DNA from 3 places in the Pseudomonas helmanticensis genome. Region 3 is predicted to be linked to each of the others. Evidence: riboswitches for the same ligand, from Rfam matches in the RefSeq annotation. Region 3 holds a riboswitch; each other region holds the start of a gene.
What was found. A riboswitch is a leader RNA that binds a small molecule or an ion and turns the genes downstream of it on or off. The one in region 3 is predicted to bind cobalamin.

Region 1 (5,183 bases), 1.6 Mb from region 3:
TCATCGGTCTGACGGCTGACCAGATAGCCGACGCGCTTGCGCGCTTCGTTGAGATCATCCGCGCGCAACGCAGCAGCGACCGGGGCGACATGTTCACCGAGGCTGCGCATGCCGAGCGCGCAATACAACGCGAGAATCTCGACCACCCAGCCCACGTACGGCGCCCAGGAAAATGCCGTGGCGAGTAACGTCAGCGGCAGCACGGCGATCACCCACGCGGTGACGCCATGGCTGCGCCAGCCGCGACCACCGGCGTTGAAACGTTGCTCGATGCGCCCGGCAAAATTGCCGAACGCCACCAGCGGATGCCAGCGTTTCGGTTCACCGAGCAACGCATCCAGCGCAACCGCGGCGACACTCAACAACGCCACACTCATTGACTCACTCCCCAATAATTTTCATACAGCAACTCATTGAGCGGACGCGCCTGCGCCCACCCTTCGAGTACCAGCATCGGCGCCGGATAGAATTCCTTGACCGGGCCCAGGCACAAAACGGCCAGAGGTTTAGCGCCTTGCGGCAATTTCAGTAAATCGGCGAGTGCCTGCGGCTCGAACAGCGAGACCCAGCCCATGCCCAACCCTTCGGCACGCGAGGCCAGCCAGAGGTTTTGAATCGCGCAGGACAACGAAGCCATGTCCATTTCCGGCAACGTGCGGCGCCCGAAGATGTGCTTCTCGCGATCATCCATCAGCGCCGCGACCAGCACTTCGGCGCAGTCATTGATGCCTTCGACCTTGAGTTTCATGAACTCGTCACTGCGCTCGCCGAGGGCTTCGGCTGTGCGGATGCGTTCTTCTTCGACGAGGTTCTGGATCCGGCCGCGCAGGTTTCGGTCGCTGATGCGAATGAAGCGCCAGGGCTGCATCAGGCCGACGCTTGGGGCCTGGTGGGCGGCTTCAAGGAGACGCCGCAGCAACTCAGGCTCGACCGTCCCGCCGGTGAAGTGGCGCATGTCGCGGCGCTCGGCAATGGCTCGATAGACGGCTTGGCGCTCCGCCTCAGAGAATGCGTTGTCGGTCATGGCCCTTTCGCGAGCAGGCTCGCTCCTACAGGGGATCGCATTTCGTCAGCCACAACATCGCCCACTGTAGGAGTGAGCCTGCTCGCGATAGCGTCCTCAAGGCACGGCGCAAACAACGCAGCGACAGCCACAGGATTCGACGGAAAGTAAAAGTGCACATAAGAAGCCGTCATCCGCCCCTCACGATAAACCGCCTCAGCCCCACGCCCGCCATTCGGGCTCAACCCTCGGGCAATCGGGGTCAGCTCGGTAGTCGTCAGCGAATGATGATAAGTGTGCCCACGCAACGCCCCTTCCGGCAGATCCACCGCCTGCAACGCCAACGCCGCCAGACGTTTCTGCATCACTGCATCACCGGTCAGCAATCCGACCAGCTCAGCCCGCTTGCCTTCAACATCAGTCAGCGAATCGAGCAGATACAGCATCCCGCCACACTCAGCGAGCAACGGTTTACCCGCCGCATGATGCGCACGGACCGCCTCGAGCATCGCGGTGTTCTGCGACAACGCCACGTGATGCAATTCCGGATACCCGCCGGGCAGATACAGACTGTCCGCCTCAGGCAGTTGCCTATCGCGGATCGGCGAGAAAAAGCTCAACTCGGCACCCATCGCGCGCAGCAGATCGAGACTCGCGCCATAGGTGAAGGCAAACGCCTCATCACGCGCAACGGCAATGCGCACATTTTTCAGCAAAGGCTCGACGGCGATAACGTCCGGCGCGGCAAATTCCACGGCCGGTGGCAGCGCTACCTCGCAGCTGCTGGCGAGCGCTGCTGCGGCGGCGTCGAGTCGCACATCGAGGTCATTCAACTCGCTGGCCTGCACCAGGCCGAGATGACGGCTCGGCAGTTCGATGCCGGTCTCGCGCGACAATGCGCCGTACCAGCGCAGACCTTCTGTAAGGCTGCCTTCGAGCAATTGCGCGTGACGCAACGTGCCGACCCGGTTGGCCAAAACCCCGGCAAATGGCAGATCCGGTTGGTACTTCGCCAGGCCCAACGCCAGCGCACCAAAGGTCTGCGCCATCGCTGTGCCGTCGATCACACCGAGCACCGGCACACCAAAATGCCGCGCCAGATCGGCACTCGACGGCGTGCCGTCAAACAGGCCCATCACGCCTTCGATCAGAATCAGATCCGCCTCGGCGGCGGCTTCCCACAACAGACGACGACTTTCCTGCTCGCCGACCATCCACATGTCCAGTTGATACACCGGCGCACCGCTGGCACGCTCGAGAATCATCGGGTCGAGGAAGTCCGGGCCGCATTTGAACACGCGCACCTTGCGCCCCTGATTGCGATGCAAACGGGCGAGCGCGGCGGTAACGGTGGTCTTGCCCTGACCGGAAGCCGGCGCGGCGATGAGCACCGCCGGGCAGTGACGTGGTTGATTCAAAGTTCGACGCCTTTCTGCGCTTTGATGCCGGCCTGGAAGGCGTGTTTGAGCATGCCCATTTCGGTGACGGTGTCGCCCATCTCGATCATTTCCGGCTTGGCCGCACGACCGGTGACGATCACGTGCTGCATCGGCGGCCGCGCCTGCAAATCGCTGAGTACTTGATCGAGATCGAGGTAGCCGTGCTTGAGGGCGATGTTCAATTCATCGAGCACCACCAGACCGATCGACGGATCACGCAACAGCTCGCGGGAGACTGCCCAAGCGGCTTCGGCAGCAGCGATGTCGCGCTGACGGTCCTGGGTTTCCCAGGTGAAGCCCTCGCCCATCACGTGGAAGCGCACTTGTTCGGGGAAGCGGCGGAAAAACAATTCTTCGCCAGTGCTGTTGCGGCCCTTGATGAACTGCACCACGCCGCACTGCATGCCGTGGCCCATGGCGCGCGCAAGCATGCCGAACGCCGAACTGCTTTTGCCTTTGCCATTGCCGGTCAGCACCAGCACCAGGCCGCACTCGTCGGGCGAGTTGGCGATGCGTTCGTCGATCACGGCTTTTTTGCGCTGCATACGCGCCAGATGGCGTTCGTCGCGCTCGGGGGAATCAGTCATGGGGGAGCTCTCCGTTGGGGCTGGATAACGGCGGGCAGGCACAAGAATAGACGGCAAAAAGCCTGGCATCGCCCACCGTGATGCCGCTGGATGGATCAGGCCGGTCTCCGGGCTCATGAGCGGCGTTGGCCTGACTGCGCGCCTTCCCGCTGTTGAGCAGTGGCATTCGACGCAGTGTTCACTCATTTACCGTTGCGGGGGCAGCGCCGGGATCGTGGCCAGTCTTCGCTTGAAGACAACCCTCACCGGCTTCCCTGTTTCACTCTGTCGACGTCGGTCACAGAGCACCTGAAACAAGCCGCGAAGGTTAGAGGGTTGGGGGTGGAGCGTCAATTAAAGAGGGGGCCGGCGGGCGAATAACTGCCGCCGATCAATTAACTGGCGCCAATCTTGTGCCACACTGATACAAATGATATCAAAGAGCCATGCTTTTCTCGAAAAAGCCCATCACAACAATAAGGATGATTACGATGCAAGGCATGATCATCAGCAACCCGCGCCTGGAATTCCTGCGCCCGATGCTTGAACGCTGGTTTGACTGTATCGACCGCTACAACGCCGTGCGCGGCGACAGCGACACGCCTTACTGGCACGACGAGAAAGCCAATCTCGGATTGCTCTCGGCAGCGGCATGGATGGCCGAGTTGGTCACCCTCACCGACACCGCCACGCGCAAACAGAACGAAGAAGGCGAGCGCAATGCCCGCGCCGATCTGTTTATCGCCGGCGCCGAAGATCGTGCCTACATTCAGGCCACCCAGCGCTGGCCTCGAGTGAACAATCTCAACCTGACCCAAGCCTTGCTGGACATCACCAGCGACGCCAAACGCATCAGCTTCGCCAGTGACCTGAAACTCGGCTGCCTGTTCGTCGCCCCGCAAAAAGCCCAGCACAGCGCCAGCCCCGAAGAGCTGCAGGACATGGTCGACGATCTGCAAAAGGAACATACCTGCGCCGTCGCCTGGTATTTCCCCTACGCCTACCGCAAGTTGCGCAGCGAGGCCGGCAATTATCACCCGGGCATCGCCGTGCTGTTCAAGGAAGCCCGCGGCTGAGCAGTTGAACCATCGGGCTTGCGTCCTCCTCTATGATTAGGAATGCATTCATAGGGAAGATCAGCAATGCGCAAGCCCCAGCTCGTTTTCGTCATCGCCCTCGCCGGAGGGCTCGCCGCCTGCGGTGAATCCTCCAGCCTGCAAGTCTCCGACGGCACCGGCCCGTCACCGAAACTGCCCGAACCGAACAAGACTCTGATCCCGACGGTGAACATCGCCCCGGCAATCGGCTGGCCCCAGGGCGGCAAACCGACAGCGGCGGCCGGCACCCAAGTCGCGGCCTTTGCCGAAGGTCTTGATCACCCGCGCTGGCTCTATGTGCTGCCCAACGGCGACGTGCTGGTTGCGGAAACCAATGCCCCGCCGAAACCTGACGACAGCAGCGGTATTCGTGGCTGGGTCATGAAGAAGGTCATGGGCAAGGCCGGCGCCGGCGTGCCAAGCCCGAACCGCATCACCCTGCTGCGCGATGCCGACCACGATGGCGTGGCCGAGACGCGCACAGTGTTTTTGCAAAACCTCAATTCACCATTCGGCATGACCCTGGTCGGCAATGATCTGTATGTCGCCGATACCGATCGCTTGCTGCGCTTTCACTATGAAAACGGCGCGACCGAGATCAAGTCGCAACCGATCAAGGTTACCGACCTGCCCGGCGGCACGATCAACCATCACTGGACCAAAAACGTTATCGCCAGCAAGGACGGCAGCAAGCTGTACGTGACGGTTGGTTCGAACAGCAACGTCGGCGAGAACGGCCTGGATAAAGAAGAAGGTCGCGCGGCGATCTGGGAAGTCGATCGGGCGACCGGCAATCACCGGATCTTTGCTTCAGGCATCCGCAACCCCAACGGCCTGGCGTGGGAACCCACCAGCGGCGCGCTGTGGACGGCGGTCAATGAACGTGACGAAATCGGCAGCGACCTGGTGCCGGACTACATCACCTCAGTCAAGGACGGGGCTTTCTATGGCTGGCCGTTCAGCTATTACGGCCAACATGTCGATGTGCGCGTGTCGCCACAGAATCTGGATCTGGTGGCCAAGGCGATCGCCCCGGATTACGCGATTGGCCCGCATACCGCTTCTCTCGGCCTGACAT
Region 2 (5,183 bases), 120 kb from region 3:
GCTTGCACGGCGGCATCGAACAGGCGAATCAGGTTGGCGAAGGCATCGCGGAAGAATCCCGAGACTCGCAGCGTGACATCGACGCGCGGACGGTCGAGCAGACTCAGCGGCAGAATCTCGAAATCATCGACACGCTGACTGCCCGTCGCCCACACCGGGCGCACGCCCATCAGGGCCATGGCCTGCGCAATATCGTCGCCGCCGGTGCGCATGGTCGCCGTGCCCCAGACGGACAGCCCGAGCTGGCGCAGGTGATCGCCGTGATCCTGCAAGTGCCGCTCAAGAATCAGCGTCGCCGACTGGAAACCGATGCGCCAGGCGGTGGTGGTCGGCAGATTGCGCACGTCCACCGAGTAGAAATTGCGCCCGGTCGGCAGCACGTCGAGGCGGCCGCGACTGGGTGCGCCACTGGGGCCGGCGGGGACGAAACGGCCGCTGAGGGCATCGAGCAAACCGCGCATTTCCGCTGGGCCGCAGGCGTCCAGGCGTGGAGCGACGACGTCGCGCAGATTGTCGATGATCGCATTGACCTCCGCCCACTGCGGTCCTTGTAGGAGTGAGCCTGCTCGCGATGGCAGTGTGTCAGTTAAATCAATGTTGGCTGACTTTCCGCTATCGCGAGCAGGCTCACTCCTACAAGGGGATTGCAATGACTGGGAGATCAGTTCGGTGGCGAACAGTTCGAGGCGTTCGCGGGTGTCGCCGGCGGTGCGCCAGGCTTCCTCGCTTTGCGATTGCAGTGCAACCGGGCGCGGGCCAGTCCAGGGTTCGGCCAGCACGCAGTCAAGCGGATCGAAGCCGAGTGCGAACGCTTTGGCCAAGGCTCGCAGCACACTCGATTGCGCGCCTTTGCCATCACCACGCGGAATGCGTAGCAGCGCCAGCAAGGTATCAATGCGCAAGCGCCCGGTTGGCGATTCACCGAAAATGTGCAAACCATCGCGAATCTGCGATTCCTTCAGATCACACAGATACGTATCCAGACGCGGCAGCCAGATCGCCGCATCGGCGTCACTGTCCAGGCCGGCATCGAGTTGCAGTTCACGGTCGATCTGCGTGTCTCGCACCAATTGCAGAATATCGCGCTGTAACTCGCGGGCACGACGCGGATCGAGCAGTTGCGCTTCGTAATATTCGTCGGCGAGCAATTCCAGATTACGCAGCGGGCCGTAGGTCTCGGCGCGGGTCAGCGGCGGCATCAAGTGATCGATGATCACCGCTTGCGTACGTCGCTTGGCTTGAGCGCCCTCGCCCGGGTCGTTGACGATAAACGGATAGATGTTCGGCAGCGGCCCGAGCAGCGCGTCCGGCCAGCAATTCTCCGACAGTCCGACGCCTTTACCCGGCAGCCACTCGAGGTTGCCGTGCTTGCCGACATGGATCACGCCGTGGGCGCCGTAGGTGTTGCGCAACCAGAAATAAAACGCCAGATAAGCGTGCGGCGGCACCAGATCCGGGTCGTGATAGACCGCGCTCGGATCCACCTGATAACCGCGCGCAGGCTGAATCCCGACGAAAGTCAGACCGAATCGCAGCCCGGCGATCATCATTCGCCCGTCGCGATACATCGGGTCGTTTTGCGGCGCGCCCCAACGCTCGAACACGGCGTCACGATTGGCTGGCGGCAGTGCATTGAACATCGTCAGGTAATCGTCCATTGCCAGGCTTTGCTGGCACGGGCGCAGGTCAATCGTGTCGAGGTCATTGCTGACGCCACCGAGTAATTGCTCGATCAACGCGGTGCCGCTGTCCGGCAGTTCGGCCGGTAACGGATAACCCTGTTGCTGCAAGGCCCGCAGGATATTCAACGCCGCCGCCGGCGTATCGAGGCCGACGCCGTTGCCGATACGTCCGTCGCGGGTCGGGTAGTTGGCGAGGATCAGCGCGATACGCTTTTCAGCGTTGGGCACACGTGCCAGTTCGATCCAGCGCCGCGCGAGTTCGGCGACGAAATCCATACGCTCGGGTTGCGCGCGATAGCAGACCACATCGGACTGACTGCGCTCGCTGCGCCAGGCCAGATCCTTGAAGCTGATCGGCCGGCTGATGATGCGCCCGTCAAGTTCCGGCAAGGCAATGTGCATCGCCAGATCGCGTGGACCGAGGCCCTGTTCGCTGGCGCGCCAGCCGGGTTCGTTGTCCTGCGCGCAAATCGCCTGAATCACCGGGATATTGCGGCGAAACGGCCGCAGATGGGGTGCTTCCGGGCTGGATTGGGCGAAACCGGTGGTGTTGAGAATGACCCCGGCCTCGACTTCGTCCAGCCAGTCCTCGACCACCGCCAGGCAGCCGGGTTCTTTCAGGCTGGCCACGGCGATTGGCAACGGGTTAAGCCCCGCCGCCTGCAAGCGCTGGCAGAAAACATCGATGAATGCGGTGTTCGCCGCTTGCAGGTGCGAGCGGTAAAACAGCACCGCCGCGAGCGGATTTTCGGGCAGCCATTCGGCTTGCCAGTCACTCAGTGCAGCGGAGGTTTTGTTCGGGTGATAAATCGCGGTGCGTGGCAGGGTTTGCGGCTCGTCCCACGGGTAATCACGCGCGAGCCAACGGCTGGCCAGACAGCGGAAAAAATCCAGCGCGTTGGTCATGCCGCCCTGACGCAAAAACTGCCAGAGCCGGTCGCGATCCTCAGCGTTGACGGTGCTCAAGTCGCTGAGCTCCGGATCGGGACGGTCATCGCCCGGCACCAGAATCACCTGCACGCCGCGCTCGGCCAACTCGACCAGACGCTCGACGCCGTAACGCCAATAAGCAATGCCGCCGTGCAGCGAAATCAAAATCACCTTGGCGTGGCGTAGCACTTCGTCGACGTACAAGTCGACCGACGCGTGATTCTGCACCTGCATCGGATTGGCCAGACGCAGGCTCGGGTAATCCTCGGGCAATTGCTGCGCGGCTTCGGCGAGCAGCGCCAGGCTGGAATCGCCACTGCACAGGATCACCAGCTCGGCGGGGGTTTGTCCAAGGTCGGCAATGTTGTCATCCGAGACGAATCCGCCGGGCTGGGTCCTGAGCAGGTGCATGGCTTAAACGCTGAGCGCGGCGCGCAGTTGCGCTTCGAGTTGCACCGCGTCGAGTTGCTGACCGATCAACACCAGACGCGTGACGCGCGCTTCATCGGCGCCCCACTGACGATCAAAATGCTTGTCGAAACGTGTGCCGACGCCCTGGATCAGCAGGCGCATTGGCTTGTTCGGAATGGCTGCGAAGCCCTTCACGCGCAGGATGCCGTGCTTGACCACCAGTTGCGTCAGCGCGTCGAGCAGCAGGCTTTCGTCGGCTTGCGGCAGTTCGATGGAGATCGAATCGAAGGCGTCGTGATCGTGGTCATCGTGGTCGTCATCGCCTTCACCATGGTGGTGATCGTGATGGCTGTGGCGGCTGTCGATGTGTTCTTCGGAACTGGCGCCGAGACCGATCAGTACGTCGAGTGGCACACGACCGTTGCTGGCTTCGATGATTTTCACCGCTGGCGGCAGCTCTTCGGCGACTTCTGCGCGCACGCGAGCGAGGTCTTCCGGGCTGGTCTGGTCGGCCTTGTTGAGGATCACCAGGTCGGCGCTGGCCAGTTGGTCGGCGAACAGTTCGTGCAGCGGCGACTCGTGATCGAGGTTCGGGTCAAGTTTGCGCTGGGCATCGACCTGATCCGGGAACGCGGCGAAGGTACCAGCGGCCACGGCCGGGCTGTCGACCACGGTAATCACTGCATCAACGGTGCAGGCGCTGCGAATTTCCGGCCACTGGAAGGCTTGTACCAAAGGTTTTGGCAGGGCCAGGCCCGAGGTTTCGATAAGGATGTGGTCGAGGTCGCCGCGACGCGCGACCAATTCGCGCATCACCGGGAAGAATTCTTCCTGAACGGTGCAGCACAGGCAGCCGTTGGCCAGTTCATAAACGCGGCCAACCGCTTCTTCTTCGCTGCAGCCGATGGTGCATTGCTTGAGGATTTCACCGTCGATGCCCAACTCGCCAAACTCGTTGACGATCACCGCGATGCGACGCCCCTGAGCGTTGTCGAGCATGTGCCGCAGCAGCGTGGTTTTGCCCGAGCCGAGGAAGCCGGTAACGATAGTGACGGGGAGTTTGGCCAGTGTTTTCATCGGTATGCCCTTTGGCAAGCGGCGGGCATACGGGACGAGAACCGGCAACGCGCATGCGTGCCCGGAGAGTTCGCCACCGGATCACCCCGCCCGGTTGAATTGAGAATCTGTGACGAGGCAGGTCTCCTGGCTGACGGCGTTCAGGCGCAGGGCCTGGCGTTTGCTGCGCCTTCCCGCGGGCTCATCAATTGAGCTGGCAGTGGCGTGGCAGCGAACATCGCCGTTCACAGTTGCGGGGGCAGCCGCGGCATTGACCGCGTTCCCTTCTTAGCTTCGGCAACGGCCGAAGAACCTCGAAAGCGCAAGGCTACGCATGGCTTGCTTATGGGTCAATGTTTGGGTTTTTTTGGATTGGGAGCATATCCGTTGCTGCGGGTGCGGCCGCTGGCGGTTTCGCTCTTACAGCGAGTCACCTTTTCCAAACGCCGAAAAGGTAACCCAAAAGGCTTTGCCCCGGCGTACGGCACTTCGCTGAGGCTCAGTGTTCCCTCGCTACGGTGTCCATCCGGGGGCATCGCCTACGGTTTGCTTCGCTGCACCTCCTCTCGATGTGTTCGACTTCGTCGAACGGCGCTGCGCGCCTATCCCCCCGGATGAACACCTCCGCTCGGCCTGCCGAAGGGGCAAAAAAGCCAGATCAAAAGCCAGATCAAGAGCCCCTCACCCTAGCCCTCTCCCGGAGGGAGAGGGGACTGACCGAGGTGATTGCGAGAGATACGCCGACGTGCGATACCGCGTTGAGCTCAGATTCTGAAAAGCCCACAAATCGGCTCCCTCTCCCTCGGGAGAGGGCTGGGGTGAGGGGCAGCAACAACGCAAATCAAAAGCCGAACACCCGCGCTCCTCACCACTCGATAGGCCGAGTGTCAGCTCGCCTGCTCTTGATCTTGATCTCGGAGCCCGTCGGCAGGCTGAGCGGAGGGATTGATCCGGGGTGGGAGCGCAGCGACCGTTTGGCGCAGCCAAACACAGCGAGAGGAGGTGCAGCGAAGCAAACCGTAGGCGATGAACCCCGGATCAATCCCGGAGCGAAGGAACCCGAGCCTTAGCGAGGGCCGAACGTCAGGGCAAAGCCTTTTCGGT
Region 3 (5,183 bases):
TCCTCCAGACATATAGCCATAGCCCACAGCTTTCATCTTTCCGATAGCATCTTCCAAATGACTGGTCGCGATATTAGTATCCCCCATAATAAAAACAGGTGGATATTCAGATTTATTGGCGACATCCGCCTGCGCAATCAACGTCCGGACACGCAATTCATTAAGCGTTTCACTGATGACTTTCCCCTCATCCTCCTCGAGAGCTTGCTCAGGTGCCATTTCGACGTCTTCAGTCACATCATCCATGGCAGTTGGCTCACTCCGTATTTTAGTTGTGGCAATACCAAACATGGAGTGAATCAAATAAGCACTGACCTGTTTCCCTCCTACAGAAAGATTGAAAGCCCATGCCTGGCGACTGTTGGTCTTTTCGCCTATTTTCCACACATCGGAATAAACCAGTTTATGGCTAATTGACGACTCAGTCAGCTCAGTGCGAAAAACACATCCATAGCGTTCATAATATCCGTCAATCACCTTGAAATATCGGAGCGCGACAAACAATCCTTCTTCTGGCACAGGGTGAATCGCTTTCAGCGTAAGTTCCAGCGTTCCTCCACGATGTGCAATTGCAATGGCAACCGCCGTATCAGGGGCGACACTGCACGTGCTGTCACAGTCGATTATTCTCTGCTGAATATCTCCCACATTTGATGGGGCCGCGGTCAGCATGTCGGACAACATCTGATGCAACGGCTTATCTTTCTTAACGTCTTTTAAAAACTCTTCAAGCTTCTTGATAGCATTCGCTTCAGCATCAGGCGAACAGCCGTTAGCGATTTCCTCGATACTTTCCAGCGCTTCTCTCACCTCCGAATTGAAGTCAGCATCGAGTTCTCTATGCCCACGAATACGCATTTCCAAGCCTGCCATCGCACCAGCCTCGAAATGAGTGACATCGTAGTGCTTTAGCGTCAGTCTCAACGAACTCAACTGTCTTTCGTAATCCTTATAAGTATAAATATTGATTTTTATGAACTCAGGGTAATCAAATCTCGCGCCGCTTTCCAGACTGAAGGTACTGTTCCACACTCCCTCTTTTTCCGCATTCAACTTCTCGGTAATCCCCCTCATCACTGTCTCACCGTCTGACCCCAACTCCATGAGAGCCAACGCATCCAGGTTCAGGGTTTTAATCGCTTTGGCGATAAATTCTATTCGCACCTGATTTCTCGGCGCTGACAGTGGCGTCTTGGTGACGTTCTTGCCATGCCGGATTAAATCTCCAGTGAAATTCTGCACGTTCCAGAATGCGAGCTTTAGCGGCACTCCTTTTTTATAAGGACATATCTCAACCGGCACAACCGCAACGCCGTTTGAATCCTGCGCGGCGGCAGCGGAGAACGCCAGATACGGCTCACCCACTGTTTTCCTTTTTCGACCCACGATTCCCGACTCCTTTCAAGATTCTTCCTGATCAATAGCCAGCTTTCCAAGCGCCTCGCTTTGCGCCATGTTCATCCTGGCTGACATATCTCCGAACGCTTCATCATTCAATACATCCACCAGCCACTGGCACTGAGCATCGCTCTCGAACTCATTGCCGTAAAGGCACAATAGATTCAGCATCTGAAAAGTGGCACGCCTCGACAGCTGCCACTGCCTGGAACGTGCTATCGCAGCCTGCACGATTTGCTTCACGCCGGCTCGTCCATGTTCCTCTGCATAAGAAGGGAGATGCGCATAAACATGCTGCTCCATGTCCTCCGACAGACGCAGATCAGAAGCCAAGGTAAGGGCTTCATATTGTTTTGCAGAAATTTGAATCATCCCGGATCCCCTCCCACACCCCTGCCCTGATTGGCGAAAAACCACCACTGCTCTCCGCTGTAGACCTTAGTTGCTCTTACAAAAAACGCCGCAGATTGTTCTTTCAAGATTTATCGAGGTTCTCTCGGGCAAGTTGACGAACGGTCTTTCGAATGTTCAGATGCCGCCCAGTTTCAGGTGTCCCATGCCGCCGTGCATGGGGTGAAACGGGAAACCGGTACGTTCTTTTCGAACAAGTCCGGTGCTGCCCCCGCAACGGTATGCGCGTGATGCTTTCGATACACCACTGTGGCCAGACGGCCATGGGAAGGTGAAAGCCTCGATACGCGCGAGCCCGGAGACCGGCCCGAAATATCTGTTTGGCAAAATCCTGCGGTGGGCGGGCATGGGCCGGTGTCGGCGTGTGCGCGATGCCTTCTCCTGCATGCTCTTCTGCGAAGTTTCTTTTCGAGAAGACAATGATTCGACCTTTCAACACCTATGCTCCAACTGTGTTTTTCGGCTGCCTGTTCAGCCCTCTGCTGCTGGCCGACAACGCCCCTCTGGAACTCAATCAGCAAATCGTTTCCGCGCCCTCGGTGGAGTCCACCACTGTCGCCGACATGGCCAGATTCGGCAGCAAGGTCGACATCGTCACCCGCGAGCAGATCGAGCGCGCCGGCCCCAGCGCCGATGTCAGCCGTGTCATGCAGATGTTCATTCCCGGTCTGTACGTGGCGCCGAAAAACGGTCCGTTCGACTACGGCACCTACTCGCTGCTCGGCGGGCGCAACGACGACACGCTGATCCTGCTCGACGGCGTGCGCCTGAACAATCGCCTGTACGGCGGCCTGTATCTGGACACCCTGCCGGCCAACGCGATCGAACGCATCGAAGTGCTCAAGGGCGGGCAAAGCCTGCTGTTCGGCACGCAAGCGGTGTCGGGGGTGATCAACATCGTCACGCGCAGCCCGCAGTCTCGCCAAGCCGCCGGCGAAGTGAACATGGGCGTGGATACCTTCGGTGGCACCACCGAGGATGCGCGGGTCGAAAACATCTTCAGCAATGGTTTCGGCGATCTCGGCTTGCTCGCCTATGTCAGCCACAACGTGTCCGACGGTTATCAGCCGTTTCGCAATCGCGACATGAAAAACGATTCTGCGAAGAACCGTGCCTACGAAGTGACCACGTTGGGTGGCAAGGCGATTCAGTCGTTCGGCGATAATTCGCGGCTGGAACTGTTCTACCAATACGCCGACGCCAACCTCGATTTCGCCCGCCCGGTCGACAACCACAAAACCACCAACGACCGCGTCCAGCAAATCGCCACGGCGACCTTCGAACAGAGCGTCAACGAGCGCCTGAGCTACTTCGTCAAAGCTCATATCAACGACTGGGACACGCGCTATACGCGCATCAACAACGTCGCGGGCGGTGGCACCAAAGTCATCAACCACAACGACTATTGGGGCTTCACCGATTGGGGTGTGCAGGCCGAAGGCAAGGCCGAACTGGCGGGCGGCCACGTGCTGGTGTTCGGCACCGACAACCAATGGTTCAAGGGCCAGGACGATGTGTTGATCATCGACAACGACAAGGCCGAAGCCCACGCCGTGTATACCCAACTGCGTCCGCAGATCGACGCCCTGCCCGACTGGCACCCGAGCATCGGCGTTCGCCACGAAGCCATGGCCGGTGGCGACAGCGCCACGGTCGGCATGCTCACTTCGCTGTATGACCTCAACGAGCACTGGGCCCTGCGCGGCCAGTACGGCACCGCGTACAAGCTGCCGAACGCCGAACAATTGTTCGTCAACGAGCCGGGCGACGAGCTCGGTAATCGCGACCTCAAACCGGAGAAAAGCCGCAACGCCGAACTCGGCGTCGACTACAAAGGCTTGCTGCTCGATCGCGAATTCAACGCCAGCGTGACGCTGTTCAAGCGCAAGATCGACGATCTGATCACCCTCGACGACATCCAGTGGGTCAACGGCCAGGGCCAGATCCAGATGCGCGGTTTCGAGGCTGACGCCAGACTGACGCTCAACGAGCAATGGAGCCTGCAAGCGGACATGACCCGCAACCTCACCGAATCACGCACGGGCGTGACCCTCAACGACATTCCGAGTTTCTTCGCCCGCTCGCGTGTCGGCTACGAATCGGAAAACCGCCTGTGGGGTGCCGGCGGTGCGATCCGCTACATCCGCGATGTGATCAGCTCGAAACAGGTCGAGTACGGCAACTACACGGTGGTCGATGCCGACGCCTATCGCTACCTCGACGGCGCGCATCAGCACCGCGTGAGCCTGCTGGTCGAGAACCTGTTCGACCGCGATTACGTCACCAGCCGCGCAAGCAACGTCGACAACCTCGGCCGGCCGTTCACCTCCGAAGTGCGCTACACGTACCGTTTCTGATGAGTGACATCAAAACCATCGACGGCGTCGACAGCCACCCGGACTGGTCGCAGGTGCCCGCGCACGCGCACCACGTGTTTCTCTGCACCGGCCCGCGCTGCACCCAGCGCGGCGCCTTGCAATTATGGAAGACGCTGCGCCGTCATCTGCTCGAACATCAGCGCATTGAAACGCCGGGCGGTGTGTTGCTGACGCGCACCCACTGTCAGTTTCCGTGCAATCTGGGGCCGATCGTCACGGTGTATCCGCAACGATGCTGGTACGGCGTGCACAACAAGGACGACGTGCAGCGCCTGGTTGTCGGGCATCTGGTCGGCGGCGAGGTGGTCGAGGATTTGCTGATCAAGGCGCATCCATGAGCAGGTTGGCGTTGCTGCTGTGCGCCCTGCTCTGCTCGGCAAATGTTGTCGCCGAGAGTTATCGCAATTGTGGCGAAGTCTGGCGCGCGGAGCAGCCTTCACGCATCGTCGCGCTCAATCAACATGCGGCGGACATTGTCCTGGCATTAGGCGCCGGCGCGTCGCTGGTTGGCGTCGCGTATCTGGATGACACCGGTTCCGCTCAGCGGCAATCCGAGTATGTCGGCGTGCCGGTGATCGCCCGGCAGTATCCGTCCAGCGAGGTGCTTTACGCGCAGAATCCTGATCTGGTGATCGGCGGCTTCGCCACGGCGTTCGGTAACGGCGTGACCTCGCGTTCGGGCCTGGCGAGTAACGGTGTCGGCTCGTATTTGCTGGAATCGGCGTGCAACGGGCATTCGCTGGATTACTTCGGGCATGTGCGCAATGACCTGCTGACCTTGGGCACCGTGCTGCAAAAACAGCAAAAAGCCCAAGCATTGATCGATGCCATGGACACTGACCTGGCCAGTGCCAAGGCGATGATCGGCCAGGGTAAACCGCTGTCGGTGTTCTACCTCGACAGCGAGGTCAAAGGCCTCGACTCGGAAGGCGGGCGTGGTTTTGTCACGCCGTTACTGGCCGCTGCCGGCGCGCGCAATGTGTTCGCCGAGATCAA

Region 1: another riboswitch for cobalamin. It lies ahead of cobO (cob(I)yrinic acid a,c-diamide adenosyltransferase); the one in region 3 lies ahead of QOL84_RS03960 (TonB-dependent receptor plug domain-containing protein).
Region 2: another riboswitch for cobalamin. It lies ahead of cobW (cobalamin biosynthesis protein CobW); the one in region 3 lies ahead of QOL84_RS03960 (TonB-dependent receptor plug domain-containing protein).

Annotation. Positions count from the first base shown of each region.
Region 1 is NZ_FXUY01000001.1:2,446,424-2,451,606, forward strand. Features, by position in the region: gene cbiB (adenosylcobinamide-phosphate synthase CbiB) at 1-377, opposite strand, end outside; gene bluB (5,6-dimethylbenzimidazole synthase) at 374-1,024, opposite strand; gene QOL84_RS10785 (cobyrinic acid a,c-diamide synthase CobB) at 1,021-2,421, opposite strand; gene cobO (cob(I)yrinic acid a,c-diamide adenosyltransferase) at 2,418-3,029, opposite strand; cobalamin riboswitch at 3,111-3,336, opposite strand; gene QOL84_RS10795 (hypothetical protein) at 3,500-4,084, shown strand; gene QOL84_RS10800 (PQQ-dependent sugar dehydrogenase) at 4,151-5,183, shown strand, end outside.
Region 2 is NZ_FXUY01000001.1:959,574-964,756, reverse strand. Features, by position in the region: gene cobN (cobaltochelatase subunit CobN) at 1-3,023, opposite strand, end outside; gene cobW (cobalamin biosynthesis protein CobW) at 3,027-4,100, opposite strand; cobalamin riboswitch at 4,200-4,411, opposite strand.
Region 3 is NZ_FXUY01000001.1:843,011-848,193, reverse strand. Features, by position in the region: gene QOL84_RS03970 (hypothetical protein) at 1-1,365, opposite strand, end outside; gene QOL84_RS03965 (hypothetical protein) at 1,402-1,770, opposite strand; cobalamin riboswitch at 1,929-2,134, shown strand; gene QOL84_RS03960 (TonB-dependent receptor plug domain-containing protein) at 2,229-4,166, shown strand; gene QOL84_RS03955 ((2Fe-2S) ferredoxin domain-containing protein) at 4,166-4,525, shown strand; gene QOL84_RS03950 (ABC transporter substrate-binding protein) at 4,522-5,183, shown strand, end outside.